DNA from 2 places in the Vreelandella piezotolerans genome. Region 2 is predicted to be linked to the other one. Evidence: predicted binding sites of a transcription regulator. Region 2 holds the regulator's gene; the other holds the start of a gene.
What was found. The regulator FliA, encoded in region 2, starts transcription of late flagellar genes. The targets are predictions, from matches to a motif close to CTAAAGTTNNNNNNNNNNCNGCCGATA.
Positions count from the first base shown of each region.

Region 1: GYM47_RS15160 (flagellin N-terminal helical domain-containing protein) is a predicted target of FliA. The motif match lies at 14,414-14,440, and genes of this name have one in related genera.

Region 1 covers NZ_CP048602.1:3,310,642-3,326,674, reverse strand. Annotated here, with positions in the region: gene GYM47_RS15240 (TRAP transporter large permease) at 1-96, shown strand, start outside; gene GYM47_RS15235 (DHH family phosphoesterase) at 191-1,132, opposite strand; gene GYM47_RS15230 (hypothetical protein) at 1,553-1,849, shown strand; gene GYM47_RS15225 (heparan-alpha-glucosaminide N-acetyltransferase domain-containing protein) at 2,068-3,174, shown strand; gene GYM47_RS15220 (serine hydrolase) at 3,204-4,331, shown strand; gene GYM47_RS15215 (peptidylprolyl isomerase) at 4,385-4,663, shown strand; gene GYM47_RS15210 (ABC transporter ATP-binding protein) at 4,811-5,746, shown strand; gene GYM47_RS15205 (ABC transporter permease) at 5,743-6,504, shown strand; gene GYM47_RS15200 (nucleoid-associated protein) at 6,552-7,565, shown strand; gene GYM47_RS15195 (tellurite resistance TerB family protein) at 7,625-8,125, shown strand; gene GYM47_RS15190 (exopolysaccharide biosynthesis protein) at 8,122-8,715, shown strand; gene GYM47_RS15185 (YqhA family protein) at 8,823-9,392, shown strand; gene GYM47_RS15180 (serine hydrolase domain-containing protein) at 9,424-10,419, opposite strand; gene GYM47_RS15175 (hypothetical protein) at 10,786-11,106, opposite strand; gene fliD (flagellar filament capping protein FliD) at 11,497-12,852, shown strand; gene fliD (flagellar filament capping protein FliD) at 12,993-14,375, shown strand; gene GYM47_RS15160 (flagellin N-terminal helical domain-containing protein) at 14,510-15,334, shown strand; gene GYM47_RS15155 (FkbM family methyltransferase) at 15,455-16,033, shown strand, end outside.
Region 2 covers NZ_CP048602.1:140,508-156,540, reverse strand. Annotated here, with positions in the region: gene GYM47_RS00700 (Crp/Fnr family transcriptional regulator) at 1-386, shown strand, start outside; gene GYM47_RS00695 (ribonucleoside-diphosphate reductase) at 458-1,207, opposite strand; gene GYM47_RS00690 (adenosylcobalamin-dependent ribonucleoside-diphosphate reductase) at 1,258-3,369, opposite strand; gene GYM47_RS00685 (hypothetical protein) at 3,574-4,137, shown strand; gene GYM47_RS00680 (sensor domain-containing diguanylate cyclase) at 4,134-6,146, opposite strand; gene GYM47_RS00675 (OmpA/MotB family protein) at 6,170-6,841, opposite strand; gene GYM47_RS00670 (motility protein A) at 6,846-7,661, opposite strand; gene GYM47_RS00665 (RNA polymerase sigma factor FliA) at 7,695-8,402, opposite strand; gene GYM47_RS00660 (flagellar protein FlhE) at 8,429-8,821, opposite strand; gene GYM47_RS00655 (hypothetical protein) at 8,937-9,533, opposite strand; gene flhF (flagellar biosynthesis GTPase FlhF) at 9,530-11,725, opposite strand; gene flhA (flagellar biosynthesis protein FlhA) at 11,744-13,825, opposite strand; gene flhB (flagellar biosynthesis protein FlhB) at 13,822-14,988, opposite strand; gene cheZ (protein phosphatase CheZ) at 15,122-15,817, opposite strand; gene cheY (chemotaxis response regulator CheY) at 15,860-16,033, opposite strand, start outside.

The DNA of each region.
Region 1 (16,033 bases), 780 kb from region 2:
ATACTGCCCTTCTTGCTGCCCATCCTGGCGACCATTCTGCTGCTGATCGCCGTACCTGGGCTGGCCACTTGGCTGCCCGATGTCATGGGGTATTGAAGAAGAGTCGTTTGCTTCGCCCCTTAGACGCTAGTGACGTGAGGGGCGAAGACGAGGTGGGTATTAGAAGAACGAAGGTAGATAAGTAGCTTCTTTACCCATCCGCTCTAATCTTCTCGACAATCTCCGCCAGCGCTTTCTCTGCCTGGTCGTTGTCGACTTGGCAGGTGCCCGCGTTCAGGTGACCGCCACCGCCGTAGCTTAGGCATAGCTCGCCTACGTTGGTGCGGCTGGAGCGGTTGAGGATCGATTTACCAATCGCTAGCACGGTGTTCTGCTGCTTGAGCCCCCACATTACGTGAATCGAGATATTGCAGTCGGGGTACATGGCGTAGATGACAAAGCGGTTGGTCGCGTAGATGATCTCCTCGTTGCGTAGGTCCAGCACCACCACGTTGCCATGTACGGTAGCGCAGCGCTTGATCTGCTCTTTCGCTAACGTTTCGTGTTCACGGTAAAGCGTAGTGCGCTCGTGTACATCGTCGAGGGCGAGGATTTCATCGATGGTGTGCTCTCGACAGTAATCGATCAACTTCATCATCAACTGATAGTTGGAAATACGAAAATCGCGAAAGCGGCCCAGGCCCGTGCGGGCATCCATGATGAAGTTCAGCAGCACCCACCCCTGAGGATCGAGAATCTCGTCTTTATTGAACTGGGCAGAATCACCTTTATCGACGGCGTCCATCATGTCGTCCCAGCGGGCGGGGAAGGCCTCATGTCCGCCGTAGTACTCCCACACCACGCGGGCCGCAGACGGGGCGTCTGCGTTGATGATGTGGTTGTCGGCCCGCTCGACGTTACGCACCGTTTCGCTCAAATGGTGATCGAAAGCCAAGTGGCAGCCAGGCACGTAGGGCAGGTTGGTGGTGATGTCGTTGGCATCGATCTCGATGTTGCCGTCCTGCATGTCCTTCGGATGCACGAAGGTAATGTCGTCGATGAGGCCCAAATGCTTGAGCAGGGCACCGCAAACCAAACCATCAAAATCGCTGCGGGTCACTAAACGAAACGTGGATGCTTGTTGGGTAGACATTTGTTTTCTCGATACGATGAACGGTGACCAAAAGATACCAGCAGTTATGTTGGGTTAAAATAAGCCTTTCTGGCCTTGCAACCTCTCCCTCCAACGCTTCTGCTTTGACCGCTATCTCTGATGCTTAATTAGCCTGCGTGCTGAATGGCATGAATCGCTGGGTCCCATGTGTCAAACATAAACAAGTTTTCGCTAATTAAAAGTCGCGGATCAGCGGATATATAGTTGCGTATTTATTCAATAAGCTTCTGAAAAATATATGATACATGGGTTTTGGGTATGCTCTGGTACGGTGGCTGCAGTGACTGGGCAAGAGCGAAAAGTTAGGACGACTCGCCGCTCTTATCGATCGTGAAGATGCAACGTTGTGAATATTGAACGCTGAATTGAACGAAAGAGTTGCCATTAGGAGGCACGAGCATGAAAAAGGAAGCTCTCAAGAAACTGGGTATTCTGGGTGTATCGTTTGGTCTGGTAGCAAGCCCGTTGGCGTTTGCGATGGAAGAGCACGAAGAGCAGCCTACAACACCGCAAGAAGAGACCATGCAGGACGAGCAAGGCACCTATAACTCCTACGACACCGGTCAGGAGCAGGATGCCACGACGGATGACGTGACCACCGAGTACGAAGAGGAAGAGCAAGAATTTACGTACGAAGAAGAGGAAGAAGAGCAGGAGCAGTGGGAAACGGAAAAGGACGACACGTCCGGCCAGTAACCTCCTCTTAGCGAAAGGAAGTCCTTCACCTCACGCTCATGGATGAGCAGCACAGTGCCCCGCCATTGCGGGGCACTGTTGTGTTGGAATTATTGTGTTGAAATTATTGTGTTGGAAGAGTGGCAACGTTTAATAAAGCGCCGTATCTCACTAGACGGATAGGCTATGGTAAAAGCAATGCTTCATTAACATGAACACCCGACAAGGACGTTGCTAACGTGTTTACCTGGCAAGAAGTGCCGCACCTTCCCCGTGCGGAAGGGCGTATAGATGCGATCGATCTCGCCCGTGGTGTAGCGATTGGGCTGATGATTCTCAGCCACACGGTGAGCGGGCTGATTGGCATACGCAACGTGCCCGATTGGGGCATGGTGCCCGTCCACTTTCTTACCAAGTTCTCTTCTTCTCTGTTCATTTTAGTGTTTGGGATTGCGCTGGCCGTGGCGTTTTTAGCGTCTACCCAAACGGATGCATGGCCAAGACGGCGGCTAAAACTGTGGGTGCGCGCGATAGAAGTGTGGTTTTGGTACAAGGCGCTCACCATCGTCGAGATGCTGCCGTATTACGCGCCTGGCGATATTGTCGATGCGCTGCTTTACCAGCGCTTTGCGATTTGGGTAGAGATTCTCGGCTTTTACGCCATTGCGCTACTCTGGGTGCCGCTCGTGCTGCCGCTATGGGCGCGCGCACCGCTATGGAGTCGGTGTACGCTCATTATTGGCTTGACCACGCTTTCTGCCTGGCTGCAGGGGTTAAGCTTTGGCGGTAACGATACCTTGAAAGCGTTGCTGGTCGATCATGAAGACCACTACACCTGGGGGCAGCTCAGCCGCGCGCCGCTGATTTTGACGGGCCTGCTGATCGGTGAAGCCCTGCTGCGCTGCTATTTTGATACGGCGCTGCGGCGACGACTGGTGCTGGCGCTGGTGGGCGTGGGGGCTGTCATGGTCGCCGCGTTCTATGGATTGGCCTTGGCCGAAGGCGATGTGTCTGCCGCGATGTTGGCGGTGGCGAATAACGATGGCAAGCACCCGCCTGGGCTAAAATTCACGCTGTACAGCGTGGGTGGTGCGCTGGTGATTCTGGGCATGGCGCTAGCGGGTGGGTCGGCGGCATCTCGGGTGTTGACACCGCTGACGGTCGTGGGTAGCGATGCCCTCAAAGCGTTCATTTTTCACATTGTAATGATTTTTCTGGTGCTGCGTTTTCTGCTGGAAGGAGAAGGCATGTACACCTATCCACAGGCGCTTGGCGTCGGTGGGCTGTTGATTATTGGGGCCGCGCTGTGGATTTGGCTAACGCGCTGGATCGCCCGATACAAATAATTCGCCACCATCAGCGGTAGGAGGTACGGTTGCGACAGTTTAAATGCTGGCTAGCGGCAGCGCTGGTAGGTGTTTTATTGCCCGCCAGCGCCACGGTATGGGCTAACACGAACTGGTATTACGAGGTCGATAAGCAGAGCCCTTGGCAAGGCGATCTAGACGCCCGAATAAGCGCCATTGAAGACGTATTTGGCGGAGCACTTGGCGTTTACGTTCAGAATCTCGCAACGGGCGAGGCGTACGCGTGGCAGGCAGACGCCCCCTGGTATTTGGCATCGCTGATTAAAGTGCCCGTGGCGGCTCAGGTGCTGGCCGAGCGTCAGGCGGGCACGCTCTCCTTGGATGAACGCCTGATCCTGGCACGTAGCGACTTTGTCGATGGCGCAGGGCCGGTCAATTGGCACGACCCCGGCACGCCGATCTCGGTGCGCTACCTGCTCGAGCAGATGCTTACCGTCAGCGACAACACCGCCACGGACATGCTGATCGACCGCGTCGGCCTGGATGCCGTGAATGCTCGTGCCCGCCGTATGATCGCTGCCAGCAACGGCCAGCCGGAGCATCTCGGCCCCATCAGCAAGCTGGTGGACGTTCGCCAAGGCGTGTATGGCCAATGGCATCCCGGGGCTCGCCAGCTGAGCGGGTTAGATTTTATCGCCCTGCGACAATACGGTGTGAACCAGCGCTCCGCTGCGTTGGCCCGTGTGCTGGACGTGAGCGAAGAAAGCTTCGGCCAACCCGACTATGACCACGCCTTCGATGCTTATGAAGCCACGGGTGAAAACGTCGGCACGCTGCGCGCCTATGGCGACCTACTGGCCAGCTTGCATCGCGGTGGCATGGAGGATATGAATGCCGAACAGCGCCAAACGCTGCTTGGCATCATGCAACGAACCCAATCCGGTGAGCACCGTTTGAAACGGGGCATGGGCCGCGCATTTACCTTTGCGCACAAAACGGGCACGCAGCATCGGCGAAGCTGTGATGCTGGCATTGCCTCTCGCGAGGTGCTCGCCTCCCAGGAGAGCCGCGCCGGAAACGGCCCTTGGGTCGTGGTGGCGTGTACCCGTGGGCCGCTCTCGGTGCAGGCGCACGAGCGCGCTTTGGCGAAGGTGGGCGAGGCGCTTCGTTATAGCGGTGCCTTGGGTCACGACTAGCGGCAGGCGTGGTAAACTGGCCCGCCAAATTGGTTTTATTAAAGGAGTTCGTTATGGCACGTGCCAGCGCCCGTCATATTTTGGTAAGCAGCGAAGAGCAGTGCAACGCGCTGAAACAAGAGATCGAAAACGGTCGTGATTTCGCCGATGTCGCCAAGCAGCACTCCAGCTGCCCCTCCGGCCGCCAGGGCGGCGACCTGGGTAGCTTTGGCCCCGGCCAAATGGTGCCTGAATTCGACAAGGTCGTCTTCAGCGGTGAACTCAATAAAGTGCATGGGCCGGTACAGACTCAGTTTGGTTATCACTTGCTCGAAATCACCAGCCGCACCTAGCACTCTGTCTGACTGGCGGCGCACGCCGCTTTTCCAGACATCGTCTAATCCCTTTTAAAGGCCGTCATGCACCGCGGCTGCCGTCGCGGTGCCATTGGCATCGTGCTGTGCCGGTACTGCGCTGGCCCGCGATGTAAGGAGCACGCCTTGAACGACCCTATCATCACCATCGATGGCCTGAATAAAACCTACGAAGGTGGCTTTCAGGCGCTCACCCGTGTGGATTTGACCATCCAACGCGGTGAAATCTTTGCTCTGCTCGGCCCGAACGGGGCGGGTAAAACCACGCTGATTAGCGTGGTATGTGGCTTGGTTAACCCAAGCGAAGGCCATGTCATCGTCGACGGCTTCGATAGCGTGCGCGATTACCGCCAAGCCCGCGAGCGGATCGGTCTCGTGCCGCAAGAACTCACCAACGAAGCGTTCGAAACGGTGTGGAACACGGTGAGTTTCAGCCGCGGCCTGTTTGGCAAAGCCCCCAATCCAGCCCATATCGAAAAAGTGCTCAAGTCGCTCTCGCTGTGGGATAAGCGTCACAACCGTTTGATGACGCTCTCCGGCGGTATGAAACGCCGGGTTTTGATTGCGAAAGCACTCTCCCACGAGCCGCGCATTCTGTTTTTGGATGAGCCGACCGCCGGGGTGGATGTCGAGCTTCGCCGGGACATGTGGGACGTGGTGCGCGGGCTGCGCGATGAGGGGGTAACGATCATTCTCACGACCCACTACATCGAAGAAGCCGAAGAGATGGCCGACCGCATTGGCGTCATCAATCGCGGCGAGATCGTGCTGGTAGAAGAAAAAGCCGCGCTCATGAAAAAGCTGGGCAGCAAGCAACTGACCCTGCAACTGCATAGCCCGCTGGCGGAATTGCCGCCCGCACTGGCGCGGGAAGCGCTCAGCTTGGCCGCCGACGGTCATGAGCTGGTGTACACCTACGATGGTCGCCAGGAAGAGGAAGGGCGCGGGATCTCTACCTTGTTAACGCAGCTAGAGCAGGCGGGCATTGGCTTTAAAGACCTACACACCCGGCAGAGCTCGCTGGAAGACATCTTCGTTGACTTGGTGAAGGAGCGTTCATGAACCTCTATCCCGTTCGCGCGATTTACATGGCGGAAATGGCGCGCACCCGCCGCACGCTGCTGCAAAGCGTCGTCTCGCCGGTGATCTCCACCTCGCTCTACTTCGTGGTGTTTGGCGCGGCGATTGGCTCGCGGATCACGGAAATTGGCGGCGTGAGCTACGGCGCCTTCATCGTGCCTGGCTTGATCATGCTCATGCTGCTGACCCAAAGCGTCTCGAACGCCTCGTTTGGCATCTTTTTTCCCAAGTTTTCCGGCAGCATCTATGAGATTTTGTCGGCGCCGATCTCCTATCTAGAGATCGTCGTGGGCTACGTAGGGGCGGCGGCCTCGAAATCGATACTGCTGGGGCTGATCATTCTCGGCACGTCCAGCTTCTTTGTGCCATTGCAGATCGCCCACCCGTTCTGGATGCTGACGTTCCTAGTGCTGACCGCCGTCACCTTCAGCTTGCTGGGGTTCATCATCGGCATCTGGGCAGATGGCTTCGACAAGCTGCAGCTCGTGCCGCTGCTGGTGATTACGCCACTCACGTTTTTAGGCGGCAGCTTCTATTCCATCGATATGCTCCCGCCGTTTTGGCAGAGCGTGACCCTGGCGAATCCGGTGGTCTATCTCGTCAGCGGCTTCCGCTGGAGCTTCTACGGCATCAGCGATGTCAGCTTAGGGGCCAGCGTGGCGATGATCTTGCTGTTTCTGGCGGCAAGTCTTGCCACCATTGCCTGGATTTTCCGCACTGGCTACCGCTTGAAGCCTTGATATCGATGTGTGCTAGTCGACGTTTTTTCAAAAGGTGATGTTTGTTTATGCCGCTACTACACAGTACCGTTTACCGCTTGGAGCCTTCCCTCGACGGCGAACGCTTGAGTGTGACTGCCCCACCTACCGAGACCGACACCGCCAGCAATGACGCGGTGATGGCAAGCTTGGTGAACGCGCTAAACGACACTTACAACACCAAGGCAAAAGGCTGGGGGCGTTTTGCCGAGCAGGGTGAGCAGGCAAGCCCCTTGGTGGCGTGGCTCAAGGCGTATCAAGCCGACGAGCAAACCTTTGCCCAATTGTCCAGCGCCATGGCCGAGCGGCTGGCTCAAACGTTGCAGGGCCAGCTCTCGGTGGGCGGTTTCTTGGTCATCGCCCATCTTCGTCAAGGTGACACCGAAACGCTGTTCATGGCGCTCGTGCATCAGCGGGAAGGCATTGGCTTCAACGACGCGCACCAAGCGGTGCCCGCCGCCCAGCTCAATACGAGCCAGCTCACGCTGGCGGCACGCATCAACGTGACCCAGTGGCAGAGCGGCGCGGAAAGCACGCAGTACGTGTCGTTCCTGAAGGACCGCGGCGGTAAAAAGCTGGCCGACGGCGTCGCGGCGCTGCTGGGGATGGAGGAGGGCATCGATGCCCCGGCCGAAACCCGTACGCTGCTGAAAGCCTTTAGCGACTACGTCGAAAAAGAGGACCTGGACGACGATGCCAGTCGTGAAAAAACCGATACGCTGGTCGACTACGCCAACGAGCAGTTACGCCGTGGCGAACCCATGACGCTGGAAGAGCTCTCCGAGCTCGTCGACGAGCAGCAGCCCAGGGCGTTTTACGACCATATTCGCAACGCCGACTACGGCCTTTCGCCGGAAATACCGCCGGACAAACGCACCATTAGCCAGTTTCGCCGCTTTACCGGTCGCTCTGGCGGCGTCTCGATCAGCTTCGATTCACACCTGCTGGGTTCCAGTATTGAATATGACGAAACCCAAGATCGGCTGATCATCAAACAAGTGCCCAAACAGCTCAAAGAGCAGCTCGCCAAGCGCAAGGATTGAGGCGGCACTCTCGAGGCATCTTGGAGTCCTAAGCTAGCCACTGACAGGAGGAGTTCGCCGTGCTGGATGCCATTCACTCTTTTTTTCAACAGGCCCTCTCTGCGCCTGAGCAGCGTGATGACCAAAGCCTGACCCTGGAGCTAGCCTCGGCAGCGCTACTGTGTGAGGTGATGCGCGCGGACTACGATCAGAGCGACGTAGAGCGCGCGGCCCTCAAGCAAATGCTGATGGCGCGCTACCGGCTCGATGAACAAGATGTCAGCCAGTTGATGGCATTGGCAGAGGCGGAGGTCGACGATGCAGTGGATCACTATCAGTTCGTTAGCCTGATCAAACAGCACTACGACTACGATCAGCGCCTGGAGCTGGTGAACCTCATGTGGGAGCTGGCCTGGGCCGATGGCTCGCTCGACCCGCTGGAAGAGCATCGCATCCGTCGGCTGGCGGATCTACTTTACGTCAGTCATAGCGACTTCATTCGCAGCAAACTCAGCCATTCACCCGACGAGAGCGTAATCCATCCCAACACTCACGGTAAAGGAGCGCCGAGACGCCCATGAGCGATACGCAGGAAGCAACGAATTTAACCGAACTGATCCACACCATGGAACGGATGGAGCGGGAAAACGCGCAGGTTAGCGTGGATGATGTGGTGCATGCGGTGGGGCGGCGCTCGTTTGGGCCGCTGCTGCTGTTGGCAGGCTTGATTACGCTGGCGCCGATCATTGGTGATATCCCCGGAATGCCAACGCTGATGGCCGCCTTGGTGCTGCTCACGTCGGTGCAGCTTTTGATCGGTCGAGCAACGTTTTGGCTACCTGGTTGGTTGCTCAACCGCTCTTTGTCTCGGCATAAATTCGATAAAGGGCTGCACTATATGAAAAAACCGGCCCGCTGGATCGATGGACTGCTGGGCGTGCGCTTGGCGTGGATGACGGGCTATATCGGTATTCGGGTGACGGCCTTCGCTTGCCTGCTGGTGGCGTTAGCGATGCCACCCATGGAGTTCATCCCTTTCAGTGCCAATGGCGCTGGATTGGCACTTTCGCTGTTTGGGCTGGGGCTGGTGGCGAGAGATGGCCTGATGCTCGCACTGGGGTTTTTGCTGACGGGCGTGACGTTTACGGTCGTCTTGATGAATCTTATTTAATACTTACCAAGCGCTGCTTGTGAACTGGCTCCGCTGGTCGACGTGTCAGGCAGAGTCAAGGTACGTTTGTGATGGGCTTGGATACCATAAGGAGCAATGCGTCTACGATGAGTCACTCACCTTCACCTCAGTCGACACCGCCACCCAAACCGCCTCACGAGCAGTCTACTTGGGAGAGGCGTATCGAGACGGCGCTGTGGAATTCGCGCTTTTTGGTCATGCTGGCGGTGGTGCCAAGCCTGCTGGGCTCGCTGATGCTGTTTATCGTCGGTACGTTGGATATTTTCAAGGTAGTGGGGGATGTGCTGCACTACTACTTGGTGGATGACAGCCAAAATATCCATGACACCCTGGTGCCCGACATCATTATCGCGGTGGATATCTATCTGATTGCCATCGTGCTGCTGATATTCGGGCTGGGCGTGTATCGATTGTTCGTCTCGCGTATCGACCAAGCCGAGGTGCGTTACCCCGCCCACCCCTTCAACGTCGCCTCGCTGGATCAGTTGAAAGACAAAATCGCCCGCGTGGTGATTCTGGCCGTGATCATCGAGTTCTTCCGCGCCGTGGTGGACATTCGCTTCGCCACACCGCTGGATGCGATCTACTTGGCACTGTCCGTGCTGGCGCTGGCCGCTGCGCTCTACTTGATGAGTTTGGCGCATAAAGGGGAGTAGTTGGCGAGGGCGTGACGTTTCTTGCGCCGCGCTACCCATCCTCCAATAAATCGACGACCAGCTCATTCAACCGTTGCTGAAATTGACCGCCGGGAGAGGGCGGCGTTGGGTCTGACGTAATCACCACCGTCATGTCGCGCTCAGGAATCACATACAGCGCCTGCCCGCCATATCCTCTCCCGTAAGCAACGTCTTCCCCCGCGAGCGTCGTCATAAACCAGCCAAAACCGTAGCCATCACCTGTCCAAGGCGATTGGCCTCTGGGCGTCCAAGAGTGTTCTACCCAACCCTCTGGCAGCACGCGCTGGCCATCGGTCCTGCCGTCATTACGGTATAGCTCCCCAATCGCAATGAGCGCGCGTGGGGAAAGCTGCATGTCGTTCCCACCAAAATAGATCCCTTGAGGGTCCTGCGGCCAAGGGGGAATCGCAATAACGAGCGGCTCGCCCAACAAGCGCTGCGCAAGTGCAAGCGTGCTTTCGCCGCTGGCCTGAGTCAGCGCTGCCGACAGCAAATGGCTGGTGCCAGTAGAGTAGAGCATTCGACCACCAGGACGGTCGACGAACGGGCGTGTAAGCGCATCGTTGACCCAGTGAGCGCTAGCTACCCAAGCGCCGTAGTTGCTGCCGGAGGTGCGCTCCAACCCAGCCTGCTGGGCCAACAGGTGAGCGACCGTGATGTCGTTGACTCGACGATCGGCGCTGCTCGGCACGCTATCGAGTAGCGCTACGAGGGGCTGATCCACCGATTCGATAATGCCTGATTCGATGGCCGCGCCGGTCACGGCGGCCAATACCGTTTTAGAAAGCGACTTGACGTTGGCAGGCTCCGCGACGCCGGGACCGCCCTGATGATGCTCATGAATGATCGTACCGTCATGTGCCACCACGACGGTGTGTAGACGATCGAGGGTTCGGGCCTGTCGATCGAGTGCTTGCAGCGCCTCCGATGAAGGGGCTGACGCAAGGACCGGCGTAACGGTCAACGCACTTATTGCACACGCCAGCATAAAAGCCGTCGTTTTCATGGCGATACCTGAGAAGAGAGTGGTACGGCTCTGAAAGCCATGCACAGACAAGGTTCCCTCAGCGGAACGCTGAAGGACATTACGCAAACCGATGAAAAGCCTGCTACGCTAAAAGCACCCGTTGAAGGGAAGCAACCCTTTGATTTCCATGAAACGCAAAAGCAAGGAGTGCCATTATGCGTAACATCATCTATATCATCGGTCTGATCGTTGTCGTGCTGTTTATTCTTTCGCTGTTAGGGCTGCGCTAAGCGGTTCTCTCAGATCATAAGCATTAGTACTGAAATATCAGTGCTAACACAGCGCGACATCAGCATCTGCCAACGCCCGCTTCCTCAGCGGGCGTTTTCATATCGCTAATGATGCTCAAGCGCAGTCGGCGGCGCCTTGACCAAACATATCGAACATTAGCTCTCGGCCCAATGGCGTCAATACCAAGCGGTCATAGTCATTGAACATGGCGGCGTCGCTCTTTTCCAAGGTGGTTTGGCAAATCGCCCAGCGCGGGTGCTGCTGGCGAAGCCTATCCAGCTCTTGGCGGGACAGACCTCGCTGTGTCAGTGTGATGGTTTCGAGCACGTGTCCGCTCTCATACAGCATTTCGGCTACGCTGGAGAGACAGTGTCGTAAGCTGCGCTGAATATGGAAGGAGGCAGTCGACGCAGAGGGTAACGCTTCGGCGGGCATGGGGGAGGCTCCTGCATTCGCAGCAAAATGGGTGTGCTGCAGTGCATTATAATGCAGGAGGGGGATTAGACCAAGGTCTATATTTTGTGAGGCTCTCAGCGCTTTCTGAGCGGTACCCATAGCTAACTGTCAAGAAAATGAAGTCTTTAAGGTCTATGGTTGATACAAGTTATCCAATGACTGGCGTGAGATTCTTCATGTTACTTGTTTTTACATATAGAAACTTAAAAGTTCGTCATACTGGTTAAGTAGTGCTGTGCACTGCCGAAAAATATAAGATAAAGAAAACGGTTAATGATGTTAAGAAATGTCGACTGCGCTAGAAAATACGTTGCCTCTTGATTAGGAGTGACTAATAGCGAGTAAAAACGCACCAATAAAGGCTTGATTATGGCTTCTATTACATCGTTAGGTATTGGTTCTGGCTTGGATCTCAATGGCTTACTGACGCAACTGCAGCAGGCGGAACGTTCCAAACTCGAACCCATCCAGGAACAGATCGAAACAGAGCAGGCGCAAATTTCTGCTTATGGGCAGTTGCAAAGCGCGCTCTCTGCTTTTCAGGCGTCGGCTAAAGCATTGAACGAGCAGGACGCTTTTCAAAGTCTAAGTACGAGTGTGGAAGGGGGTGCCGTTGCTGCTGTGAGTAGCAATGATGCCCAGCCAGGCCAGTACGATATCCAAGTCGATCAGCTAGCCACGGCAGGCAGTTTAGTCACGGAGCGTTTAGACGCCCCGGATGTGGCACTCGTCTCTGGTCAACAAACGCTGTCTTTTTCTCTCGCTGATGGTGCCATAGACCCCATTGTGATCGAGGATGGAAGCACGCTCAATGACATGCGGGATGCTATCAACGCACAAAGCGATGGACGTTTGAGTGCTTCGATCATTAATGATGGGGAAGGGTATCGTCTTTCTGTGAATGCAACGGAAACAGGAGCTGCGGCCAGCATTCAAAGTACCAATTTTTCGCAAATTTTAGACGCGAATGTTGCCACTAGCGACACGCAGGTGGTGCAAGCAGGTCAGGATGCGGCGTTCAATGTCAACGGTATTGATATCGTCAGTGCCACCAATCGCATTGAGGATGCTATTCAAGGCGTGACGCTGACCCTATCAGAAGCCAACGCCAGCAGCACTTTGACGGTTTCTCAGGACAGTGAGGCAATTCGTGAGCAGATAACGGCGTTTGTCGATGATTACAACGCGCTGAAAAATACCATTGGCAGCCTGACTGCCTATAATCCGGAAAGCGATAGTGCGGGCGAGCTGAATGGTGACAGCGCCACACGGGCAGTCGAAACTACCTTGCGCCAAGCACTAAGCCGTAGCCTGGGTGGGGATGGCTTCAATATGCTCTCCGATATTGGCATCTCTCTTCAGTTGGATGGAACGTTAGCAATCGATGATGAGCAGCTTGATGGCATCATCGCTAATCAACCCGATCAGTTAATGGACTTCTTTGCAGGCACCTCCAGTGAGAATGGCATGGCAGGACAAATTTCAGCGACGGTCGAGCAGCTCGTCGGGCCAAGCGGACGACTGGAAAACGCTGTGAGCAGCTCGGAGCGTCGGGTTTCGTCGCTAAACGATCGCTTCGCGACAACGGAAAGCCGTATCGACCAAACGGTTGAGCGCTACCGGGCTCAGTTCGCTGCGATGGACAGCATGGTAGGTCAAATGAATCAGACCAGCGCCTACCTGACTCAGCAGCTTGCGACACTAGGCCAGATAGGCCAAAACTAAACTCGAATACGAAGTCATGTTGGCCTAGAGTATCCTCTAGGCCTTTTTTAGCTCTTTGATCCTTGCAAAGCTAAAGTTTTTTCCACCCTGCCGATAATCTACTCAGTCTATAACTTTTAAACGAAAAGGAGCTGAGCCACATGGCGACGATTACCTCTCTTGGCGTTGGTTCAGGTTTGGATTTGAATGGCCTGTTGACTCAGCTTCAAGCGTCTGAGCGGCAGAAGCTAACGCCGCTCACGCAGCAACAGAATACTCAACAAACCAAAATATCGGCGTACGGTCGCCTGCAGTCGGCAATGGATCGTCTGCAAGAGTCGATTACTGCGTTGAACGATGCTTCTACGTTTAAGCAGCAAAAAAGTACGGTGACTGGCGAAGGGGTCAGCGCGACAGCAGGAGAGTCGGCTAACGCTGGACGTTACGATATCAATGTGACACAGCTGGCACGGGCGGGCAGCGTGGCGTCTAACAGCGTCACGATGGATCAAGTCCTGGCTGCCAGCGACACCACTCTAACGTTAGATTTTGGCGCCACCTATACCGACGGCGCGTTCGATCCAAATGCGCCGGCCTTGAGCAGCAAAACGATCAATATTTCTGCGGGCAGCACATTAGCTAGCGTGCGTGATCAAATTAATGCCGATGCAGACGCTGGCGTGACGGCCTCTATCGTGAATGACGGTACAGGCTATCGGCTAGCCTTGAGCTCAAAAGAAACCGGTAAAGAAGCTTCGATTATTGGTTTTTCAGGCCTAGATGGTCTGTCCATGGATACCAGTACACGACGTGCAGGCCAGGATGCCGCTCTGGAAGTGAATGGCATTGCGATTACAAGCAGTGGCAACCGGGTGGAAGGTGCTATCCAAGGCGTAACGCTCGACCTGACAGCGGCTTCACAAATGCCCGTTAGTCTTGTCATTGAGCGCGATGAAGACTCTTTAAAAGAAGCCATTAAGGAGTTTGTCAGCACCTACAACGAAATGAAGTCCACCGTAGGCCGTATGACAGCGTTCAATGGTGAGGGAGAGACATCTGGCGAGCTGCTAGGTGACCGCACCGTACGCACGGTTGAAACACGGCTAAGCCGTGACGTGACCAATCCAGTTGGTACTGGCGACTTTACTCGTTTGGCGCAGTTTGGCATCGCGATCGATGAGCGTGGCCGTCTTCAGATAGATGATACGAAATTGGACGAGGCAATCTCCAACAGCCCTGAAGCTCTCAGCGCTTTTTTTGCAGGTGAGTCATCAGAAGAGGGGTTTGCGGGCAGGTTGAGCGCGACGCTCAAGTCGATTACCGGTGACGATGGTTTGATTCAAACTTCTGTGAACAGCGCAGAGCAGCGAATCGACAATCTCAAGGAACGGAAGGCCAGAATGGAGCTGAGCATCGAGCGCAACATCTCCCGCTATCGTACTCAGTTCGCTCAATTGGATGGCATGATCGCACAGATGAACTCGATGGGCTCCTACCTAGCACAGCAGTTCAGCATGCTGAACGCCATGCAGAATAATAACTAAGCTGGTTACATTGTTTTACAAAAAAAGCGCTTAATTTTTTAAAGATTCTGACTGGCCTGCCGTTAATTAAAATAACGGCGGTTGACCGCCGCAAAGCAGGCCTGATGGCCAGTTAATCTTCAAGGAGCACTTCCATGTCTGTGATCAATACGAACATCACTGCCCTGATCGGTCAGAACAACCTGTCTAACTCCCAGGCCATGCTGTCCAAAGCGCAAGAGCGTCTGTCTTCTGGCCTGCGTATCAACAGCGCTGCCGACGACGCTGCTGGTCAAGCCATCGCTAACCGCATGACCGCCCAAATCACCGGCATGCAGCAGGCTCAGCGTAATACCAATGACGGTATTTCTCTGGCACAAACCATGGAAGGTGGTCTTAACCAAATCAGCGACAACCTGCAGCGTATCCGTGAGCTGGCGGTTCAAGCTGCTAACGATACCAACACCGCAGAAGACCGCGATTCTATTCAGCTTGAAATCGATGAGCGCGTATCTGAGATTACTCGTGTAGCGAATGCAACCAGCTTCAACGGCACCAACCTTCTGAATGATTCAGCTACAACGCTGAATATCCAAGTTGGAGCCAACACTACCGCTGGCGTTGACGAACTGAGCATTGGTTTGGTCGATGCTACCGCAAGTGGGTTGAGTGTTGGTGCTCTGGATGTATCCAGTTTCTCGACCGCACAAACTGCTATTGACTCCGTTGATACGGCTCTGCAATCTATCGATGATAGTCGTGCAACCCTTGGTGCGACTATTAACCGCTTCGAATCAGTGCTTGAGAACCTGACAACTGACGTCACTAACTTGTCAGAAGCTCGTTCACGTATTCAAGATGCCGATTACGCTGTTGAGGTATCCAACCTAACGCGTGCGCAGATCCTACAGCAGGCGGGTACCTCGATGCTGGCCCAGGCCAACCAGACGCCTCAGTCTGTTCTGTCCCTGCTGGGCTAATAGCCACTCTAAAGCAAGAAATAGCAGCGAAGGCTGGCCATTGGCCAGCCTTTTTTGTGCCTGCACTTCAGGTATGATGATGAAAACTCATCATTAGCCCAGAGCGCCACCGAGGTAGTCATGGCTCGCAAGCAAGCAAAAAAAAATCAAAGCAAGAAAAATGGCCAAGTAACTCCTACTAGCCAATCATTAGCCCGTATGACAACAGCTTTTGATAAAGCTTATAAAGCCAGCCAGCTAACACAAGCATTGAACATTGCGGGGGCAATGACCCAGCAGTTCCCCTCTAGCGCTTTAGGATGGGTTGCTAAGGCTGATACTTACGCACGTTTGAAGCAGTTCGCTGATGCCATCAGTTGTATGCAGCAAATCGACAAGATTATGCATCAAGTCCCGAGTGAATATCAGCTGAAACGTGCACAATACCAAGTCCTCGGCGGGCAAGCATCCGACGCGATTCCTACCCTTTTGAGTTTAGTGAAGCAGCAAGACAAAAACCCTGACATTTTTTCATGGCTGAGTCAGGCCTATCATGTCCAAGGTAAAAATGACTTGGCACTGCAAGCTAACGACAAGGCGATACAATTGGATCGTAGCAATGTGGATACATTGCTTTGGCGCAGCCGTATTTTAGATAATCTACGGCGGCCGGGTGAGGCCAAGAAAACATTGCTTGAAGTTAAGAAGTTGGCGTCTAAT
Region 2 (16,033 bases):
GTGAGTCGCTGCCGCTCACCTCGGTGATGTTCGCCATCGGCAGCCGTCAGCAGGCGCTGCTCACCGAACGGTTGGTGAACCTCGCACGGCGCAGCGCGCGCCAAAAGATGGCCCACTTCCTCCATGAAATGTACCTGCGCCTACGCCAAACCAATGACGATATTAGTGGGCAGTTCCGTCTCCCGCTCTCCCAAGAGCAGCTGGCCGATATTCTGGGGCTGAGCCCGGTGCATGTCAGCCGCACGTTCAGCGCGCTCAGCGAGGATGGTTTGGTCTTCCGCGACCGCCACCACGTGTCGATTCCCGACCTGGATGCGCTGGCCACGGAAGGAGAGTTCGATGACTGCTACCTGACCGATAACGTCCGCCCCCTGCTCGACGGTTGATCCTCCGATGACGGCTGATGCGACGTGTGCCGCCCGCTGGCCCAGCGCGCAGCACTTAGCAAAGGGGCGCGTCAGCCACACTTGGACCAGCCGCATCCGGCGTAGCAGGTAGGACAGCCATCCATCATGATCAAGTCCCCTCGGCACTCGGGGCAGGTGCCCACGGTGGCCGGCGCGCCGCTAGCGGATACAGGCGCGCCTGAGGCCTCATCGACAGTTGGACGCTCCTCGGGCTGCCAAGCATGGCCATGCTGCATTCGGTGGGCGTAGCGGGCAACCAGCGTCTCGACCGGCACTTGGTGGCCGTCCTGATCCAGAAAGCCACGCCGATAGAGAATCTGCTGAATCGACCAAGCAATCGCCGCCACTTCAGAATCGTGAAACATGGGCTTATTCCAGCGATTCATGCCACAGCGCACCAACCCCTTATCCCAGGCCACCTTGCGAAGATCCGCCACGGCCTGCGTGACATAGCCGCCCCGCGCCGCTAGCGACAGGCTACGCATCGTGGCAGTGATCCACTGATGCTCGCTGGAGAGCTGGCCCGACGGAAAGAAAAACTCCACCGGGCGCTCGATCACCACGCGCTGACCACCGACCACCCCCTCCACCGGCATGAACGACACCAGCAAATAGACCTTCTTACGCCCTTCGGCCCCCACGTAGGAGATCTTCTCCGACACCGCCTCCAGCGTCCCCTCCGGACGCGAGGGGATACGGACCGTCAGCGGGTCCTCCTCGGCCAACACGGGCTCGGGGGTAGGCCGTTCCGGCTGTTTGATTCGGTAACCGACAATTTTCGACGTGATTTCGACCGCCATAACGCTCTCTCCCAATGTTTGACCGTTGCTCAAGCCTACGCGTGCGCTGGTTACCACTTACCGTAAGTGCCCTCTTTCAAGGCATCGAACAGGTTGGCCGCGTTGTGCTCCTCACCGTCATAGAGCACTTTTTCATCGCCCGTCAGTTCCAGCGTTTCGCCACTCTCTAGTTCGAAGACGTAGGTGGTGTTCTTGAGATCGTCTTCCCGCACCAGCACCCCTTGAAACGCTTCTGGATTGAAGCGGAAGGTCGTGCAGCCTTTCAAACGGCTCTCATACGCCTGCAAATAGAGGTCTTGGAACTGCTCGAACGGGAACTCGGTCGGCACGTTGACCGTTTTAGAAATGGCAGAATCTACCCACTGCTGCGCGGCGGCCTGCACGGCGACGTGCTGTTCGGGCGACACCGAGTCGGCGGTGATGAAGTAATCCGGCAGATCGCTTTCTACCGCATCGGCAGCGATGAAGTGGCGATAGGCGGCCAGCTCGAAGGAGACCACTTCCACCTGCTCCTTGGTCTTTTTGCCGGACTGAATGATGTTGCGGAAATAGCGATGTGAGAACGACGGCTCGATACCATTCGAGGCGTTGTTGCCCATGGAGAGCGAAATGGTGCCCGTCGGGGCAATCGAGCTGTGATGAGTGAACCGCGCGCCGTGCTCGGCGAGCTGCGCCACCAAGTCCGGCTCCAGCTCGGCCACTTTGGCCATGTATTGGCTATAGCGGGCATGCAGAATGCGGCCCGGCACTTTGTCACCGACCTCGTAACCGTCGCTGGCCAGCTGTGGGCGCTCGCGCATCATTTTTGGCGTGATGGTGTGCTCCTCTTCGAGCACCGGCGCCATGCCCTTCTCTTTAGAGAGTTCCAGCGCTTGCTTCCACCCTTCCAACGCGAGGTGACGACTCACTTCCTCAGTGAACGTCAGCGATGCCTGAGAACCGTAGGGTATCTTCAACATGGTCAGTGTCGAACCGAGCCCTAAAAAGCCCATGCCGTGGCGGCGCTTGGCTTCGATTTCGCGCTGCTGTTGGGGAAGCGGCAGTCCGGCGATTTCCACTACGTTATCGAGCATTCGGGTAAAGATCGCCACGACGTTACGATAGCGCTCCCAGTCGAAGCGCGGCTCGGCGCTAAACGGTTCGATCACGAACTTGGTCAAGTTGACCGATCCCAGTAGACAGGCCCCTTCTGGTGGGAGCGGTTGTTCACCACAGGGGTTGGTCGCGCGAATATCTTCACAGAACCAGTTGTTGTTCATACGGTTGACCTGATCGATCAAGATGAAGCCTGGCTCGGCGTAGTCGTAGGTGGAGGCCATGATCGTGTCCCACAGCTCGCGGGCCTTGATCACTTCGACAATGCGGCAGGCCACGCGCCCCTGATCATCCACCGTGTAGCCCTCTTCGATCACCGGCCAGTCGCGGTAAATGATGTCGTCAGCACTAACGTCCTCTTTTTCACCTGGGTGCAGCGGAAAAGCCAGCGGCCAGTCGGCGTTGTGCTTCACTGCTTCCATGAACTCGTCGGTGATCAGCAGGCTAAGGTTAAACTGGCGCAGCCGCCCGGCTTCACGCTTGGCCTGGATGAAGTCCCGCACGTCGGGGTGACCGACATCGAAGGTCCCCATCTGGGCACCGCGACGTCCCCCGGCGGATGCCACGGTGAAACACATCTTGTCATAGATATCCATGAAGGCCAGCGGGCCATTGGTGCCCGCGCCTGCGCCAAACACGAAAGCGCCTTTGTGTCGCAGCGTCGAAAAGTCGTAGCCAATGCCCGCGCCCGATTTCAAGGTCATCCCAGCATCGACCACGGAATCGAGAATATCGCGCATGGAGTCATGGATGGTACGCGAGACGGTGCAATTGATCAGACTGACGGCGGGTTTGTAGGCGTCGGCACCGGCATTGGAGAGAATACGGCCGGCGGGAATCGCGCCGTTCTCCAACGCCCAACGGAACTTGGGCAGCCACTCGTCAGCGTGCTCGCCCTCGACGGCCGCTAGCGCGCGCGCCACGCGTTCGAACGTCGCCGAGACATCCTGATCTACCGGCTGGCCATGGCGATCTTTCAACCGATATTTGGCATCCCAGATCTCTCTTGAGGGGGCCTGCAGAGGGACCTCACTGGATGTCTTCATCGCCTTGGTTGCGGTGTTCATGTCACGAAACTCCTTCACGAGGGATCAATAGCGGCTAAAACGGCCCGATGATACAAGGCATCGCCAGAGAGTATAGCCCCGACTTTCTACTATATCGGCTGCTTTTTTGAGACAAACCCACTAGATATAGAAAAAACAGCACCTTACCCTTTTGATTATTCTCAACACGCTATAGGCTTAGGGTTTTCGATGACGATACGATCTATGAGCCCCACTCGCGCACTCTCTTCCTACGCGTTGTCCACGCTCCTGCTGGCGAACCCGGCGCTGGCGGCCACGTTCAACGTGAGTTCTACCGAACCCCACGGGCACTGGCAGTCGATGGCCCTTAGCCTTGGCGACGAACGCCACTTCCGCGCCGTGGAGACCCACAGCTACTCAGACGCTACGCTCAGCGTGAACACGACCCAGGGTGTCTGCGACCTGCCTTGGCTCGAGATGCGAGTGACGCTGGCGCAACAGCAAGGCGAAAGCCGTGCGGTGAACCTCGTGCCGACGCGGCTACGCATCGACGACCAGCCGATCATCGACACCATGGCGGAGTTCATTACCGAGCGCGGCGATGACGGCTTTTATGCCCATTTCTATTTGCAAGATATGGAGACGCTGATCGAGGAAATGCAGTCGGGGGAACAGCTCTTTCTTGGCTTCGATCAGAACGAGCGGGAGCCTTGGTACATGACCTTTAGCCTGGCGGGTGCAGATGCGGCCATCTCGCGCATGCAAGCGTTGTGCAGTGCGGCCGCCGAGACGGCCCGCACGCCTTAAGTCACGCGCTCTTCGGCGAGTTCTACGCGGTTACGGCCGCTACGCTTGGCTCGATACATGGCAGCGTCGGCCCGGGCCATCAACGTTTTACAGCTATCGCCGGGCTGCCAAATGGCGACACCGATGCTCACCGTGATGGGCTGATCCAGACCGCTGACGTGCAGTGTCGCCACCAGGCTACGCAGCCGCTCAGCCAAGCCGACCGCGGCGTCCATGTCCGAGTGCGTGGCGAGCACCACGAACTCTTCGCCGCCCCAGCGGCCCAGGTGGTCACAGCCACGTAGCGAGGTTTCCACCAGGCGCGCCAGCGACACCAGCACGTCGTCGCCCACGCTGTGTCCGTGGGTATCGTTGATCTGCTTGAAGTGATCCACATCGAATAGCAGCAGCGCAAAGGCAGCGCCGTACCGTTTGGCCGCGACCAGTTCGGCATCGATGGCCTGTTCGATACGGTAGCGGTTCCACACCTGGGTGAGCGGATCGAAGTGGGCGAGCTGCTCCAAGCGCTGATTAGCAGCGGCAAGCGCCTTACGCTCACGCTCTAAATGCATGTTCAGCGTGCTGATCTCGTAAGCGGAGATCGCCAGCGTCAGGTCTTCTCCCAGGTCCATCACCGCCAGGCGCTCGACGCGCTGCCACGCCTCGCTTTTGCCCACTACCTCTTCGCACCAGGCCGCCGACGGCGCCACCATCACCGGGGGTAGCGGTGCCGAGGTCGGTTGCATCGCCCAGTAAAGCGTTTCTACCTGCTCGGGGCGAAAGAAGATCAGCCAGCCGCGCTGAGCCACGCTCATGGGCAGCGGCACGGCCAGAATGCCACATTGGTCTGGCATGTTCAGGGATTCGGTCAAGGGCTCGCTGGCCACGCCACGGGTACACCAAGGCCCGCTGTGTCGATGCGCTTTGTCGAGCCGTTTGACGAACTGAGCGACGACTGCGGCGTCGGGCGTATGACCGTCCGCGTAAACGCTGCCTTTCAGCCACAGTGCAACACCGTGGGCGCGAAACAGCGAGCACCATGTCTCCGCTTGGGCTGACAACAACTCGACGGGGCTTTGCGGCTCGACACGGGCATTCGTCGAGAGCACCAAACTATCTTGTACGCGCTGAAGATAGCGGGCCTCTTGTCGAGCCCTGAGTAGCAAAAGCCGCTGGGTCGCCATCTGGACGAGGGTGCGAACGGCATCGCGGACTGGCGGCGACACCGGATGAGGCGCTGCCGAGTGGCAGAACAGCAAGCCCCACAGCCCGGTGTCACCCTGCATGGCCAGGCTCATCGCACCGCGTACGCCCAACCGTTGCAAGTAGCGCTGACGCTCCGGCGCGGGGGCACGTAAAAAGCAGTGGCGCAAATCGACGCTCTCGCCCTCTGGCGTACACGGCAGCGGCGGTTCTGCATGGGCGCTGGCGTCATGAATCAAACGGATCGGATGGCGCTCGTAGGTGCGGCGCAGCGTGATCGGAAAGTCACTGGCAGGAAAGCGTTGGCCCAGCAGCGCAGGCAGGTGCCCGCCTTGCGCTTCGGCGACGATCAGCCCGTGCCAATCGCTGTCGAAATGACAGACCGAGACGCGATCATGACCGGTGAGCTGTTGCACGGCGGTCACTAAATAATCCAGCAGTTCTTCTTGATGGGTCGCTTCGGCTAGACGCATCAAGCGCTCGTTGACGGTCCCCAGCAGGCGTCGTTTGCCCAGCGGGCTGAGGGGCTCGATTTCGACCACCACGTGGCGATGCGTGCGATAAGCGTGAACCTGCAGGCGCGTGGTGTCATGTAGCCGACGGAAGGCTAGCGGGCTCGCTAACCGCTGGCGTCCATGCAGCTCTTGGCGCAATCGTTGGCTCAACCGCTTGCCCAGCACGGTGGCGGGGGAAATCGCACGGAGCTCGGTGTCTGCCAATCCCAGCAGTTTGTTTAGGTTGCGACTGACCGCCTGAATGCGCCGACTCTCACCGTCGAGCACCATGACGGCGCCAAACGATTGTAGTAGCGAGTGATGCTTCGACACGCAGATAGCCTCGAGATAGTGCTTTACCCCTCGACCTGCTGCCTTAGCAGCAGTTCAACGCGCCGGTTGGCTGCTCGCCCTTCCGAGGTAGCGTTACTTTCCATGGGTTGGGTGTCGGCATAACCGACCGCCCGCATACGTGAAATGGCAATGCCTTGCCGCTCTAATTGGCGCACGACCGCAATGGCACGGCCTACTGAGAGCTCCCAGTTCGATGGAAACCTCGGCGTCGAGATAGGCACGTTATCGGTATGACCTTCAACGGAGATTTGCCCATCGAAAGTCGCCAGCACGGAAGAGAGTCGTTCTAACACATCTTGCCCTTGGGGCGTTAGCACATCGTTGCCGCTGGGAAACAAAAGGCTGTCGTCGATGCGCAGCGTCACGCCCTCTTGACCTTGCGAGACGCTTACACCAGGAATGTCGAGTCCCGCCATATGAGGTTGCAACCCTTCATGGCGTGGCTGAATACCCGTGGCCAAGCTAGCGAGCGGCAGTGAGGTCACGGCGCTGGCGACGCTCAGGGCCTCGCGGCTCTGCCCTTCGCCGCCGCTCGGCGGCGCCAAGGCTAGCAGCAGAACGAACAGCGTGATGAGCAGTGTGAGTACGTCCAAGTAGCTGGTTAGCCAGCTCTCGTCACTCTCACCCACTGCAGCGGGCAGCTCCAGGGCATGCCGTGAGTCGCGGTCAAGCATGGCGCTACCCTTTCAATGCGGAGCCAACGTCGGGGCGGGGTTTGACGTTGGCGTCCCGGATCTCATCATGGTAGTTCGCTACGAAGGAGTTGAGCGTCTCTTCAATGAACGATGGCAAGCGGCGCTTGGTGATCAATGAAATCCCTTCGAGCACCATGTTCATGGTAATCAACCGCTCCTCGGTGCGCCGCTCCAGCTTGACGGCGATGGGCTTGAACACGAGGTTGGCCAGCAAGATACCGTAGAAGGTGGTCAGCAGTGCTACCGCCATGCGGGGGCCGATGACCTGAAGGTCTCCGGCATCCATGACTTCGAGCATGTTGACCAGCCCCACTAACGTGCCGATCATGCCGAAAGCGGGCGCGTAGGTCGCCATGGTGCGAAAAATTTGCGCTTCGGCGTGTTCGCGGGCTTTCAAGCGGGCGATACGCCAGCGCAGCATGTCGAAAATCTCATCCTCTTTGGTATTGGCGATCACAAGTTGAATACCGGTTCGTAGAAACGGGTTGCGGGTGTGCTCGAGCTCCCGTTCGACGGCCCGCACGTCACCTTTGAACCAGAGCCGCGACATGGACACCAGCTCGTTGATGTCGTCCCGCACATAGGTATTCTCACGGCGGAACACCAAGCCCACCAAACGCACCACTCGCAGCACTTCTTTCAACGGATAGCTGATGAAGGTCGCCGCCAGCGTACCGGTGATGACGATGGCCAGTCCCGGCACATTGATAAAACTTTCGGGCGACTCTGCAGTAAAGAACAGCACGCTTACCAGCAGCAACATGCTGGCAAAGATACCGATCAACGTAGATGGGTTCATCAACGGCTCCTCGCCGAGTAGGGTGAGTGGGTATTAGGATTCATCGTGATCGCGTAAACGCGCGCGCAGACGGCTCACCGCCTGACTGTGTAGCTGGGAGACCCGCGATTCGGTGACGCCCAGCACCGCGCCGACCTCTTTAAGGTTCATCTCTTCTTGGTAATAGAGCGCCATCAGCAGCTTTTCACGCTCGGGTAATGCCTCGATGGCCTCGATCAAGGTGTGTCGCTGCTGCTCATCAAGCAATTGGTCAAACGGCCGATGCTGGGCATCGTCACCCGCCGGCTCACCGCCATCGGCGACCAGCTCTTCGAACGGCAGCAGTTGACCACTGTTGGTGTCATTCAACAGCTGCTGGTACTCGCTCAGGGGCATCTCCAGCTCGCGGGCAATTTCACCCTCTTCAGGGGGGCGGCCCAATTGCTGCTCCAAGCGGCGTACCGCATCGTCCACTGCCCGCGCCGAACGACGTACGCTGCGCGGCAGCCAGTCGCGAGTGCGCAGCTCGTCCATCATGGCACCGCGAATCCGCTGGCTGGCGAACGTCGCGAACGTGGCACCCTGGGCAGCATCGAAGCGTCCCAGCGCCTCTAATAGCCCCACCATGCCTGCCTGGATCAGATCATCTAGCTCAATACTTGCGGGCAATCTTACCTGCAGCGTTAAGGCCTGACGTCGCACCAGTGGCATGTATTGGGTCAACAGCTCACTTTGTTTGATCCTGCCTTGTGCTGTATACATCCTCGTGCCTCGCGGCTGAACGGCCTTTACCGATAATTCACTATCACCTGTAGCCCCTGCACCCTCACTGGCCGCTGGCCCGGCGACAGTGCAAACCGAAAGTGCAGCGGCGCATTTGCCAACATGCCTTCCAGCGCAGTGGTACTGCCGCGCATGCCCGACAGTGCCACGCAGCGCTCAGGGTGACACAACCAAGCGTTGACGGGGTGACTCGGTGGGGTGTCGAACCGCCACTGCACGCGCGTTAGCGTCGCTCCTCCCAGCGGGATGCCTGCTGGTGGCGAAATGGCCTGGCTCTGACTGGTGCGGTCGCTCATGGCGACCAACACGCCAGGCACGTCTCGGCTCCAGCTACCCGTTGCCGCCTCGGCGCTAACGACCCACATGATGGTTGCCAGCATCGCTGCGCGGGGGCTCACCCTTTTCACTGTTAACAACTTTACGGCTTTTATCAACGTCTGTCGGGCAAATAGCCTCATACGCGGGCCCTCTATTCGGCGTAGGTCGCTAACGACAGCAAGCCGATCATCTGTCTCAACGTGCAAGCAACAAAAGCTCGATATCCAAATAGTAAGCGGCGGCGTCACGCAAGTTCTCCAGCAGCCCCTGACGCGGCAGGTGCGGTTCATGGAGTGCCAGCAGGCGTCGCGGACCGCCATGCTCTCGCACTTTTCGAAGCACACGGTACATGCTGGCAAAGCCATCGGCATCGCTAGTGACCCATAGCGCCCATCGTGCATGCTCCTTCGCCAGCATGGCCAGCGACGGCGTATCGGCCATGACGACCTGAATCTGCCAATCCTGCGGGTCGCCCGCCCACTGACGCCCCAACGCCGACCACTGCCCCAAACGTCCACGCACTTTATCGACTTGTGCGGCGCCAGTATGCGGTAGCCCTATCACCACCAGCGGCTTTTGAGGGCGCGGTGGCGTCACCGTCGCCGGTTCAGTGGCGGCAGCGACAGTGGGCGCCAGAGCGTCTTGGGTATGCACCGCCGCCTCTTCAGTACTGACCGGCGAGGCAGGAGCGGCGGACGCATGGGTATCTTGTGGTTCGTCCTGTGCGGCTCGCTGCTGACGCTGTAGATCGGCCCATTTGCGCAGGCCCGCCGCTTGATCCTGGCCGCTCATATCAGGTCCTCGCGACTGACGCTACCGAGCTGGCGAATGGCATCGCGTGCCATCAACACGTGCACCAAGGCGTCGAGTAGCGCCGTATCGCGGCGTTTACGCTGACTGCCCAGCAGGCGCAACAGGTCGGCTCGCAACGCTTGCACCGCGTCGTCATCGGCCAGATCCAAGTGACTGGCTACAGCGGCGGCGCCGCTGGCCATGAGCAGGCGTAGCTCGCTGCTCACCTCGCCGCCATCCGCCTCTTTTAGCTGCTGCCAGGCACGCTTGGTCAACGCGGATAGCCCATCACTCTGTAACTGAATGAACAGCAGCGATACAACGTCGCTGCCTAGACGCGCGGGAGTTAGCCAGTAGCGGCGCACGACACGCTTGCTGCTTTCTGGATCGCACACGTCGCCCACCCAAGCCAGCACCGCGTTGCCGGTGGCATCGTGGGCCTCCACGTAGGCTGTCGATAGCTGCATGCGTTGACCACGAAAACGAATGGCAACACGATGGGTGAGCGTACTCTCTTGAAACAGCGTGCGCAGGGTAGGACGCTCGCCCTGGCAGTGTACACGCTGACTGGCGTTGACGGCGCTGACCCAGGTCAAGCGCTGGTCGTTAAGCCATGCCAGCGCGTCGGACTCCGGCAGGGTAGGCAGCAGATGAACGGCGATGTCTGCCGCGCAGCCCGCCAATCGTGGTTGCCACCCAGCAGGTTGGCGATGCTGCAAACGCGTCAGTGCCAACCATGCCCCTTGATCGTCGAGCGCCACGTCCGGCATCGACCAGTCACAGTTGCGCTCGTTGCGCCTGGGCGACCACACGACGCCCATGGCATCGTGGGTCGCTTCCGCGCCAGCCAGCAGCGTGTCTAAACGCTGATCCTGCACCACGCTGGGCAGCGCAGCGATGTCCCAGGCGGCCTCCAAACGGTGAAAATCGGCGACCCGTTGGCGCAGCCGAGTCAGTACCGACGTCAGCCGGCGCCCCTGGCCTAGCACATCTCGCGACCAGCGCGGCAGGCTCGGCGCGCTGGCCGGGCCGCATTGATCCATCGAAGTACTCGAACTGGCCGAGAGCGCTTGGTCGATCAGGCCAGAGGGCGTGGCCACGGCCATGTCTTCCGGCACCTGCTGGCCGTGTGATCCAAACAGTACGCGCATGCCGTGGCGCATTACGATATCCAGAACGGGCGCCAGTCGCCCGGCCTCGTCCTGCTTGGTGATGATGCAGTCGTCGAGCTCGGCCCCTGCGGCCCGCGCTGCCTGACGGTAGCGCAACACCACCTCTTCCAGGGTCTCTGGCTGGCTGGCCGCATTGAGCAATAGCACCAGTCGTACTGTCGACTGTCCGCCCTGCAAGTGCGCAATCTGCTCGATCACGCGCTGATCTCGTTGGCTCATCCCAACGGTATCGATGATGACCCATTGCTTGCCTTGCAGTCGGCCGACCAGCTCGTCGATAGGCTGTTCTGCGTCGAGCGCGTACATCGGCGTATCCAACAGTCGGGCGTAGATGCGTAGCTGCTCGTGGGCACCGATGCGGAAGCTATCAGTGGTCACGAGCGCCACCGGACGAGTGCCATGGCGCATGACGAAACGCGCCGCCAGTTTGGCCGTGGTCGTGGTTTTACCGACCCCAGTAGGCCCTACCAGCGCCACGATGCCGGTTTGATCGAAAAAGCGATCTTCGTGCGCCAGCACCTTCAGCCGCGCTATGAGCTGTTCGCGCAGCCAAGCGCTGGCAGCGTCATGGCCGCCTTCCTGGGTCAATAACTCCTCGGGCAGCGCTTCGAGCACCTCATGGCTGAGTTCGGCGCTAAAGCCCACCCGCACCAGCATGGCTAGCAGATATTCATACGTCGTTTGAGTGCCGCGCGGCGACTCCACCATCGGCTGACGGCGAGAGAGCAGCTCGCGCATGTCCTGCATTTCTCGGAGCAGGCGCTCGCTCATTGCCTCCAGCGGATCTGGCTGTGTCGGCAGTGAGAAAGCCGCAGCGGGCGCCGGGGCGTCTCGCGATACTTCTGAAGGCTCTGCGGGTGACGGATCGAACTGGTCGACCGCGTCGTCGGCCATGGCCAGAATTTCAACGCCGCCTTCGGTGCGGCGATTAGCAACGATCAAGGCATCGTCACCCAGTATTTCGCGCACTTGGCGCATGACATCGCGACTATTGGCTCCGACAAAACGTCTCACGCTCATGGTTCACCTGTTACCAATTTAGCGGCCACCGACCAGGGTGGTCACGCGCAGGGTGCGGTCGTCGGGAATTTCTGCCTGGGACATCACCACCAAGTGGCGCATCCGGCGGCGTAGGAAGCGCGATAGCACCGCGCGCAACGAGTGTTGAACGACCAGCACGGGCGCTTCACCACTGCCTTCGTGCTTCTCGAGCGCCTGCTGTGCCTGATGCATCAACGTATCCGCCAGCCCCGGCTCCATGGCCCCGTTACCGTTCATGGCCTGCATCAATACTTGTTCGAGCTGCGCGTCCAGTCCCATGACGTGCAGGGTCTCCTGGCCAGCAAACCACTGTTGTGTAATCGCGCGACCCAGCGCGATACGCACCAGAGCGGTCAGCTCATTGGGGTCTTTCTGTTGTCCCGCATACTCGGCCAAGGTGTCCAACACCGTGCGCATATCGCGAATCGAGACGTCTTCATCCAGCAGGTTCTGCAAAATTCGCTGCAACACGGTCAGAGAGATCGCTTTGGGCACCACCTCTTCGACCAGCGATTTTTGGTCTTCGCCCAGTTTGTCCAGCAGCTTTTGCACTTCTTGCCGCCCCAGCATCTCGGGAGAGTGACGGTGCAGCAGATGGTTCAGATGGGTGGCGATCACCGTGCTGGCATCCACGACCGTATAGCCGTAGACCTGAGCGTGCTCACGCTGGTTGCCATCGATCCATACCGCAGGCAGTCCAAAGGCTGGGTCTTGCGTTGGCGTGCCTTGTAGCTCACCGGACACTTGGCCGGGGTCGATGGCCAGCCATTTGCCGGGCTGCGCGTCGGCACGGCCGATTTCGGCGCCTTTCATGGAAAGCACGTAGGTATTGGGCGGCAGTTCTAAGTTATCGCGAATGTGTACCACCGGGGGCAAAAAGCCCACCTCCTGGGCGAATTTCTTTCGGACGCTTTTAATGCGCCCCAGCAACTCCCCTTTTTGCCGCGAATCTACCAGCGGGATCAAACGGTGGCCCACTTCCAGACCCAGCGTGTCCACCAGCTGTACGTCTTCCCAACTGGCTTCTGGCGTCTCTTGAAGAGGCGGTGGCGCCGTGGCGATCTCCTCTTTGACCAAGGTCTGCTCTTTGCGACGCATCAGATACCACGCCAAGCCGCCCAGCAGCGCGGTGAAGACCAAGAATACGAAATTGGGCATGCCGGGCACCAGGCCGAGCAACCCCATGACCATCGCCGCTAGAATCATGACCTGAGGATTGACGAACAGCTGGCTGATCATCTGCTGACCAACGTCCTGCTCGGTATTTACCCGAGACACGGTGACGCCTGCAGCCGTCGAGATGACCAGGGCCGGGATCTGAGCCACCAAGCCATCGCCAATCGTCAGCAGCGTATAGGTACGCGCGGCATCGGCAAAGCCCAGATCGTGCTGCATCATGCCAATCAGCAGGCCACCAATAATGTTGACCACCATAATGACCAGACCCGCCACCGCGTCACCACGAACGAATTTACTGGCACCGTCCATGGAGCCGTAGAAGTCGGCTTCCTGGGCTACCTCGGCGCGACGCTTTTTCGCTTCATCTTCGCCAATTAACCCAGCATTCAAGTCGGCGTCGATGGCCATCTGCTTGCCAGGCATGGCGTCGAGCACGAAGCGAGCGCCCACTTCGGCGATACGCCCCGCACCTTTGGTGATGACCATGAAGTTGATGATGACCAAGATGAGGAAGACGACTAGCCCCACTGCAAAATTACCGCCGACGAGGAAGGTGCCGAACGCCTCAATGACCTTGCCCGCCGCATCACCGCCTTCGTGGCCTTCCATCAATACCACGCGGGTGGAGGCCACGTTGAGCGAGAGGCGAAGCAGCGTCGTGAACAGCAGGACGGCCGGAAAAGCGGCGAAGTCCAGCGGCTTTTCGGCAAACATGCTGACCAGCAACACCATGATGGACAACGCAATGTTGAACGTGAACAGCAGATCCAGCGCGAACGGCGGGAGGGGCAGAATCATCATGCCCAGAATCATTAAAATCAGCAGCGGGCCCGCAAGCAGCTTCATGCTCACGTCGTTCATCCAGGGTCGCTGATTGATCAACTGGCTTAAGCCTTTCATGTTTGCGCCTCATTGCCACCGGCACGACGGCCGGGACTGTCCATTTCCGGGGGAACCGGTAAATTATCGGGAGTGGGGGGCACCTCGCCTCCTTGCTGTGCAACGTGCTTCAGGCGATAGGCCCAGGCCATGACCTCGGCCACGGCGGTATACAGTTCGGCAGGCACTTCGGCCTCTAAGTCGACATGATGATACAGGGCACGCGCCAATGGCGCTGCTTCCAATCTCGGAACGCCAGACTCTTCACCTATTTCACGGATACGTGCGGCCACGGCGTCCGCGCCTTTGGCCACCAGCCGAGGGGCCCCCATACGCCCCTCCTGGTATACCAGTGCCACCGCGTAATGCGTTGGGTTGGTGATGATGACATCGGCGTCGGGGACTTTACTCATCATGCGACCTCGCGCCATGGCTTGCTGCTGCTGGCGAATACGCCCTTTGACATGGGGGTCGCCTTCGGAGTCTTTGTGCTCCTGTTTGACCTCTTCTTTGGTCATACGCAGTTGCTTGGCGTTGTTCCATAGCTGGAACGGCACATCGATCAAAATCACTACGATCAGCGACAACACGATGAGACCAGCCGCCAGAGCGGCCATGTTCAGTGCGCTCACCAGCGCCTGCTGAATGGGCTGATCCATCAGTCCCAAAAACCGCCCCATATTAAAATATAAAAAGCTGAACGCCACACTTCCCACCAGTACCGACTTGGCGATAGCCTTTGCCAATTCGGCCAGTGCTTGGGTGGAAAAAAGTCGTTTGATCCCTTTGATCGGGTTCAGCTTCGAGAACTTGGGCTGGAGAGATTTGGAGGAAATGAGCCAGCCGCCCAACAGTGCGGGCGCTACCAGCGCAATGACCGTGAGCAGCAGAAAGAGCGGTAGCATCGCGATGAGCGTTCGCTGCCCCAAGTCCAGCGCGTTGACCAGCATCGAGGTCGTTTCCATGGCTTGGCGACGTTCGAACAAGAACGCCTGCTCCATCACCATGCCAAGCTGGTCATAGAGCATCTGCCCCATGCTCCATAGACCTATCACGCCCCCGAGCAGCATCAGGAAGGTCGTCAGCTCTCGGGACCGAGGCACCTGGCCCTCTTCCCGCGCTTTGTCCAAGCGTCGAGGCGTGGCCTCTTCGGTTTTTTCCTGATCGCTGTCGTTATCTGCCATGCTGTCATCCGGCTGACGAGTGGTCGGTCGACCAAAATAAGGCACACCATAAGCTCAGCCGCCCTTGAGGACGGCTGAGCTGGGTTTTTATTTTGCCAGAGGCAGAGGCTTACAATATGCTAATAACCCGGCATTAAAAGCCTAATTCGTCCAATAAGTCGTCTACCTGATCCTGTCCGGTGACGATATCAGGGGCGTTCGCTTTCACCTGCGGCCCATTGAGAAGGTCTTCATTGCGACGCGCGTTCTCGTTTTTCCACTGATCTTCCGCCTTGCGCTGCATCGTTTCGCGCGCTTCTGCGCCCGGCACGTTGTCGATCAGTACCTGAACCAGCTGGTGCTCGATCTCACGAATCACGTCCATCATCTTTTTGATGACTTGGCCCGTGAGATCCTGGAAATCCTGAGCCATCATGATGTCCAGCAGCTCTTTATTGGTCGCTGCGGTGATCTGCGGCACATCGCTCAGGTAGGTCCGCGTTTCTTTGACTAGCGCCTTGGCGTCATCCAGTTCCTTGGGCGCTTCGAACCACTCACCCCAGCGTTTATCCAAAGCTTCGGCACGCTCAGAGAGCTGGTCTTGCAGCGGCTGCGCCCGATCGATGGCGTTGAGCGCCTTGTCCGCCGCCTGCTCGGTCATCGTTGCCACATAGTGCAGTCGGTCACGGGCATCGGGAATCGCTTCGGCGGCCTTCTCGATCTCCTTGTCCAAGCCAAGCTCGCGCATGTTGTCGCGCAGCATGCGGGTGAGCTTACCAATACGAAAGATCAGGTCTTCAGCGGCTTCTTCGGACAGTTGGGCAGAACCACCCTGCTCATTCTGGCTCATTGTGTTGTCTCCTCGTTAACCGAGCACCTTGGCTCCGCCGCGTCATTTACCCATTTTCTCGAAGATTTTATTCAGCTTCTCTTCTAGGGTGGCGGCTGTGAACGGCTTGACGACGTAACCATTGGCACCCGCTTGTGCGGCGGCAATGATGTTCTCTTTTTTGGCCTCTGCCGTCACCATTAGAACCGGCAGATCTTTCAACGCATCATCCTGACG